Regions from separate parts of the Janthinobacterium sp. KBS0711 genome, predicted to be linked through region 3. Evidence: predicted binding sites of a transcription regulator. Region 3 holds the regulator's gene; each other region holds the start of a gene.

Region 1 (2,269 bases), on a different contig from region 3:
AATTCGTCCCAATGGGACGAATTCCGATCGCGAAGCGACTGACCCCGGCCTTTTGGCCGCTAACTCATAACTTCTGCTTGCCCTCATTCCCCTTGATAAACGGGCTCCACGGCTGGGCACGTATCGGTTCCTTGGTTTTCCACACGACATTGAATTGCCCATCGGCCTTGATCTCGCCGATCATCACGGGCTTGTGCAAATGGTGATTGGTGGCGTCCATGGTCAGGGTGAAGCCCGATGGCGCTTTCACGCTCTGGCCGGCCATGGCGGCGATCACCCTGTCCGTGTCCGTCGACTTGGCTTTTTCCACGGCTTGCGCCCACATGTGGATGCCGACATAGGTCGCTTCCATCGGGTCGTTCGTCACCACCGAACCCGCGTTCGGCAGCTTTTGCGCCACGGCATAGGCTTTCCACTGTTTGATGAAAGCCGTATTCACGGGATTCTTGACGGACTCGAAATAATTCCACGCCGCCAGGTGGCCAAGCAAGGGCTTGGTATCGATGCCGCGCAGCTCTTCCTCGCCCACGGAAAACGCGACGACGGGTACGTCCGTGGCTTTCAAGCCGGCATTGCCCAGTTCCTTGTAGAACGGCACGTTCGAATCGCCATTGATGGTGGAAATGACGGCCGTCTTGCCGCCCGTGGAAAACTTCTTGATGTTGGCAACGATGGTTTGATAGTCGGCATGGCCGAACGGCGTGTAGACCTCGCTGATATCGCTATCCTTGACACCCTTGCTTTTCAGAAAGGCGCGCAGGATCTTGTTGGTGGTGCGCGGATACACGTAATCCGTGCCCAGCAGCACGAAGCGCTTGGCACCGCCGCCATCCTTGCTCATCAGGTATTCGACGGCGGGAATGGCCTGCTGATTCGGTGCGGCGCCCGTATAAAACACGTTCTTTTCCAGTTCCTCGCCCTCGTATTGCACCGGATAAAACAGCAGGCTGTTGAGTTCCTTGAACACAGGCAAAACCGATTTACGGGACACGGACGTCCAGCAGCCGAACACGACGGCAACCTTATCCTGCGCCACCAGCTGGCGCGCTTTTTCCGCAAACAAAGGCCAGTTCGACGCCGGGTCGACGACGACGGCTTCCAGCTTCTTGCCCAGCACGCCACCCTTGGCATTGATCTCGGCGATCGTCATCAAGGCCACGTCTTTCAGCGACGTTTCGGAAATGGCCATGGTGCCTGACAGGGAATGCAAAATGCCCACCTTGATCGTATCGGCGGCCAAGGCTGCCTGCATGGTGATGGACGTGGCCAGGGCCAGTGCGCCGGCGGCGGCCGCTTTCAGGATGATGCGTCGTGACATGGGGACTCCTGTGATGGGTTCGTGGGGGTCGAGCTGGGTCTGCGATGTTGTTAAAGCAGAATGCATGCCAGGCACATTGCCCTGGAGTGGCGGGGACGGGGCGACAGGGCGGCGCGCGGCCCACCGTTTTGGTGCAGCAGCGCCACTTCCTGGGGAATCCGGAATTATCTAAAAACTAATTGAGCTTTCTTGATAAGCGCACTAAGATATGACTCTCTTGCGCCGCATTGCCTGGCGGCGTAAGTAAACATGAAATCAGCGTGGTACTTGCTTCTTTCCCTTTACTTCACTTACTTAGGTAGTTCACTCATGAAAAATATGATCGCGGGCGTATGCGCCCTGTTGCTGTTGAGCGCATGCGCCGCACCTACGGCCCCGGCGGGTGGCGTCAGCACGAGCCAGGTCAAGGTCGACGATGAAGGCAGTACCGGCAGCAATATCAAGAAACGTCCGAAAAAAGCGGCCGAAGTCGTGTCTGCCAACACGGCGAACCATCACGCTTGATCAAGTTGCGGCAAGCATGTAACGCCGCTCCAGGGCCTGCCGCGCGCAGGCCCTGTTCACGTCTGCGGCGCGTGCCTAGCGCTTGATGCCGCGCAAACGACGCCAGCCCTTGCGGCCCAGCGGGAACAACAGCACGAAAGCGATCAGCCACGGCAGGATGTACGCCATGGCCGTGATGGCGTTGGCCACGCCTTCCGACAGGTTGTCCGTAAAATTGCCCAGCGACCGCTTGACGGGCGTCCAGAACGATTGCTTGCCTTCGGCGCTGATGGCCACGTTCAGCAAGTCCGTATCGATGCGCTGCATCAACAGCGCGTTGGCCGCCGTCGCCTGCTCCAGTTCCACTTGCACGGTGGCCAACTCCTTGGTCACCTTGATGAGGGCGTCGACGTTCGCACCCGAGCGTTTTTCCAGATCCTGCAATTGCGCCTGGTACTGTTTGAGCAT
Region 2 (2,269 bases), on a different contig from region 3:
CACTCCAACTTCGCAGGCATCCCTCCAGCACGAGTGCAAGCGATCTCCATGGCGCGCAAGAAAATCCTCTTTATGGCCGAGGCAGTGACTCTGGCCCATGTTGGCCGTCCCCTGAGTCTGGCCCAGGGCCTGGACGAGGAAGAATACGAGGTGCATTTTGCCTGCGCCGATGGGTATGACTTTTGTTTCAAGCAAGCCCCCTTCCGCCGCTGGCGCATCGACAGTATTTCATCGCTGCAATTTCTGCAGGCGCTGGCGCACGGCAAGCCCGTGTATACCGAAAGCACCCTGCACGCCTATGTGGAAGACGACCTGCGCCTGCTCAACACCGTCCAGCCCGATCTCGTGATCGGCGACTTCCGTTTGTCGCTATCGGTCAGCGCGCGCCTGCAGCGCATTCCCTACATGACCGTCAGCAATGCCTATTGGAGCCCCTGGGTGCGCCAGCACTATACGGTGCCCAGCCTGCCCCTGACGGGCGTGCTGCCCGTCTGGCTGGCCGATCCCCTGTTCCGCCTGATCCGCCCGCTGGCCTTCGCCTCGCACGCCGTGCCCCTGAACCGCGTGCGCCGCCGCCATGGCCTGCCATCCCTGGGCAGCGACCTGCGGCGCATCTATACGGATGCCGACCGCACCTTGTATGCGGATATTCCGCAACTGTTCCCGCCGCACGGCATGCCGTCCACGCACGACTATCTGGGTCCCATCATCTGGGCGCCGCCGCTCGACTTGCCAGACTGGTGGCAGCGCCCGGAACTGAGCAGCGGACGGCCCATTATCTATGTCACCCTGGGCAGTTCCGGTCAGGGAACATTGCTGCCGCGCGTGCTGCGCGCGCTGGCGCCCCTGCCCGTCACCGTATTGGCGGCCACGGCCGGCACCATCCGCGTCGACGCCGTGCCGCCGAATGCCTATGTCGCGCCCTTTCTGCCGGGCGACGCAGCTGCCCGGCGCGCCAGCCTGGTGATCTGCAACGGCGGCAGCCCCACCAGCCAGCAGGCGCTGGCAGCAGGCGTGCCCGTCATCGGCATCGCCGGCAACCTCGACCAATTCCTCAACATGCACGGCATCGTGGGTGCCGGCGCCGGCCTGCTGCTGCGCGCCGACCGCTTCCAGGAAACCACTCTGCGCCATGCCGCCACGCGCATGCTCGACGATGGCCGGGCCAAGCTGGCGGCGCGTCAGCTGGCCACGGCCATGCGCGACTATGTTCCAGGGCAACGCTTGCTGCCGCATATACACGTCCTGCTGGGTTCGTTGCCACAAGGCGGACAGCCTTGAAGGGCGGCGTCGGTTTTTCTTACAGCGTGTCTAGCAAAGCCTGCACAGCGTCAACAAAAGCACGCCAAGCCATTGATTTCAAAAGAACCTCATGCGTTGGCATGGAAGTCGCTAGGTACTGGCCATGAGCACCTGCCGACAGGTCTCAGGCAAGACTTCCAGACTCACTCAACCACGAGGTGAATACAATGAAACTCTCGAAACTGAAACTGCTCCCGGCCACAGCGGCACTGGCCCTGCTGTGCGCCGCCGGTAGCGCACAGGCGGGCGCCTACGGCTATTCGTACAACAACATCTTCGGCCTGGTGATCGCCGTGCCGACGGGCCAGATCACGGTAGCCAACAGCACCACCATCTCGCGCAGCACGGCCACCCTGAATGGCGTGAGCGTCATCAATGGCGGCGCCGGTTCGCTCGATGCCCCACGCGCCAACGTCGGCCCTGTCATCAAGGGCGAAAACGACTTCACGCAACAAGGCCCAGCAGGCAACTATTCACGCGGCGATGCGCAAATCGTCAGCACACAGTTCCCTTCGTTCCCCCCGGGCTCCACCTCCACCCAGGCAGTGAACGTGGCCGAAGCTCACCTTGACGGGCCTGCCGGCACGGCCGATGCGTCCGGGCGCAACGGCTCGACCACTGGCTTCTCGGTCGATTTCGTCGTCGGCTCGCCCACGGCAACCTTGAGCTTTGATTTCCTGGCGTCGCCCTTCATGCAGGTCTTCCTGCAAAGCACGGTCGGGCAGCTGTCCACCGCCACGGCCAACCTGGTCGTCACCTTCACCATCACGGACGCGGCCGGCCTGACGGTGTTCAACTGGACGCCAGACGGCGTGATCGGCTCGGGCATCTTCGGCGGCACTGAAAACGCCGACGGCGCCAACCTGAACACCAGTCTGGCGACCAACTTCCTGACGCGCGGCAACCTGTTCACCTACGACCCTTCCGGCTGCGGCACGCCCACGGGCACCGGCGTGGGGACGGCCTG
Region 3 (2,269 bases):
ATGTGCGCCCTTAGTTGATCACAACTGCTGGAAGCGGGTGGCCTTAAACGGCGACGACGGCGTCTTCCTCGGAGTTGTCTGGCAGATGCTTGATCGCCTCTTTACCGTGCCCTTGCACTTTGGTTTTGTATTTCATCACTTGCCTATCGAGCTTGTCGATCAGGGCATCGATCGCGGCATACAGGTCTTGTGCCAGGCTTTCCACATAGACGGTTTTGCCACTTAAACGCAGGTTGACTTCGGCCTTTTGACGTTTTTCTTTCTCTTTGAGGTTATCCACGGTCAGAATCACGGCGATATCGATAACTTGATCGAAATGACGTTTCACGCGTTCCAGCTTCGTTTGTACGTATTCACGGATGGCTGGTGTCACTTCGAGATGATGTCCGCTGATGGTGAGATTCATACACACTCCTAAAGATGATCGGGTTCGTGCGGTCCATCCTATCCGGCCCGCAGAGGAACCGAAAAAAACTTACAAACACTTACGCAGGCTCACTGGCGGAATTTTCAACGCTTCCCGGTATTTGGCAACAGTACGTCGCGCAATCACCATGCCTTGTTCCCCCAGCATGTCCGCAATCTTACTGTCGGATAAAGGATTTTTAGGGTCTTCTGCTCCTGTCAGTTGCACGATCAATGCCCGTATCGCCGTCGATGACGCTTCGCCCCCCGCTTCGGTGGCGACGTGGCTACCAAAGAAATATTTCAACTCGAACATGCCGTGCGGGGTCAGCATGTACTTTTGAGTTGTTACCCGCGAGATAGTACTCTCGTGTAAACCCAGTGTATCAGCTATTTCACGGAGCACAAGGGGGCGCATGGCAACGGCCCCGTGCGAGAAAAAGTTCTTTTGTCTTTCTACTATCGCCTGTGCCACGCGCAGGATCGTGTCGAAACGCTGGCGCATATTCTTGATCAGCCACTTGGCTTCCTGCAACTGTGCGCCCATGGCGCCCTCGCCCTTGCCCTGCTTGAGCAGGTTGGCATACATGGCGTTGACGCGCAGGCGCGGCATCACATCGTTGTTCAAGGTGACTTGCCAGCCATTGCGCGCGCGCTTGACGACGACGTCGGGCACCACGTAATCGGACACGTCCGAGGCGAACACGGCGCCCGGATGCGGATTGCACTGGCGAATCACCGTCTGCGCTTCGCGCAAGTCTTCATCGTCGCAATCGAGGGCTTTTTTCAGCTTGTTGAAATCGCGCTGGGCAAACCAGGCCAGGTGCTTTTCCACGATGACGAGAGCCATGCGCCGCGTCACCATGGCGATGTGCGGCAAGCGCTTGATCTGCAGCGCCAGGCATTCGGACGCATTGCGCGCGCCCACGCCGGGCGGATCGAAACTTTGCAGCAGCGACAAGGCCGTGCGCATCTCGTCGGCGTCGATTTCCAGCTCTTCCGGCAGGCGCGCCAGGATGTCGTCGAGCGACTCTTCCAGGTAGCCATTGTCGTCGAGCGCGTCGATGATCAGCTCGACCAGCGCGCGGTCGCGCAATTCGAGCACCGTCACGCGCATCTGTTCCATCAGGTGTTCGCGCAGGGTGCAGTGATGGGCTTCCAGTTGCGGACGGGAATCTTCATCGTCGGGCGCCTTGCCCCGGCTCGCCTCGCTCCAGTCGCTGTCGCCGCCGTCCGCCGCGGCCGGGCTCTCGCCCGCCTCGCCGTCAAAGGTTTCCGCTTCGGCCGGCGCCGCGGGCGCTTCCTGGCCTGGCGGCTGGGGCGGCGCTTCAGCCGGCGCGGCCGTGGAACTCAAGGCGCCGTCCGACAGCAGGCGCAAGGAGCGGTCGAGCGGATCGTCGAGGCGCTCGAGCAGGGGATTGTCCGTCAGCAGTTGCTCTAGCTCCTGGTGCAATTCCAGGGTAGACAATTGCAACAGGCGTATCGATTGCTGCAACTGCGGCGTCAGTGCCAGGTGCTGCGAAGTGCGCAGCTGCAATGATTGTTTCATTGGCTTACATGCGGAAGTGTTCGCCCAGATAGACCCGGCGTACCGACTCGTTCGCGATGATGTCGTCGGGGCGTCCCGACGCCAGCACCGAGCCCTGGTTGATGATATAGGCACGGTCGCAAATACCCAGCGTCTCGCGCACATTATGATCGGTGATCAGCACGCCGATATTGCGCTCCTTCAAGAAGCGCACGATGCGCTGGATCTCGATCACGGCGATCGGATCGACGCCGGCGAACGGCTCGTCGAGCAACACGAAACGGGGATCGGTGGCCAGCGCGCGGGCGATTTCCACGCGGCGGCGCTCACCGCCCG

Evidence for each region. Region 3 encodes sigma-54, which starts transcription at its own class of promoters, with help from an activator protein. Its sites were predicted from a motif close to TGGCANGNAANCTGCTTT; they were not measured.
Region 1: the regulator sigma-54 is predicted to act here: its motif matches at 1,371-1,388, upstream of urtA (urea ABC transporter substrate-binding protein).
Region 2: the regulator sigma-54 is predicted to act here: its motif matches at 1,379-1,396, upstream of VM94_RS13535 (EDSAP-1 family PEP-CTERM protein).

The regions. Positions count from the first base shown of each region.
Region 1 covers NZ_LBCO01000024.1:295,675-297,943, reverse strand. The annotation lists gene urtA (urea ABC transporter substrate-binding protein) at 65-1,318, opposite strand; gene VM94_RS13950 (hypothetical protein) at 1,628-1,822, shown strand; gene VM94_RS13945 (DUF4349 domain-containing protein) at 1,898-2,269, opposite strand, start outside.
Region 2 covers NZ_LBCO01000024.1:213,631-215,899, reverse strand. The annotation lists gene VM94_RS13540 (glycosyltransferase) at 49-1,281, shown strand; gene VM94_RS13535 (EDSAP-1 family PEP-CTERM protein) at 1,470-2,269, shown strand, end outside.
Region 3 covers NZ_LBCO01000002.1:96,310-98,578, reverse strand. The annotation lists gene hpf (ribosome hibernation-promoting factor, HPF/YfiA family) at 44-406, opposite strand; gene VM94_RS00490 (RNA polymerase factor sigma-54) at 476-1,954, opposite strand; gene lptB (LPS export ABC transporter ATP-binding protein) at 1,959-2,269, opposite strand, start outside.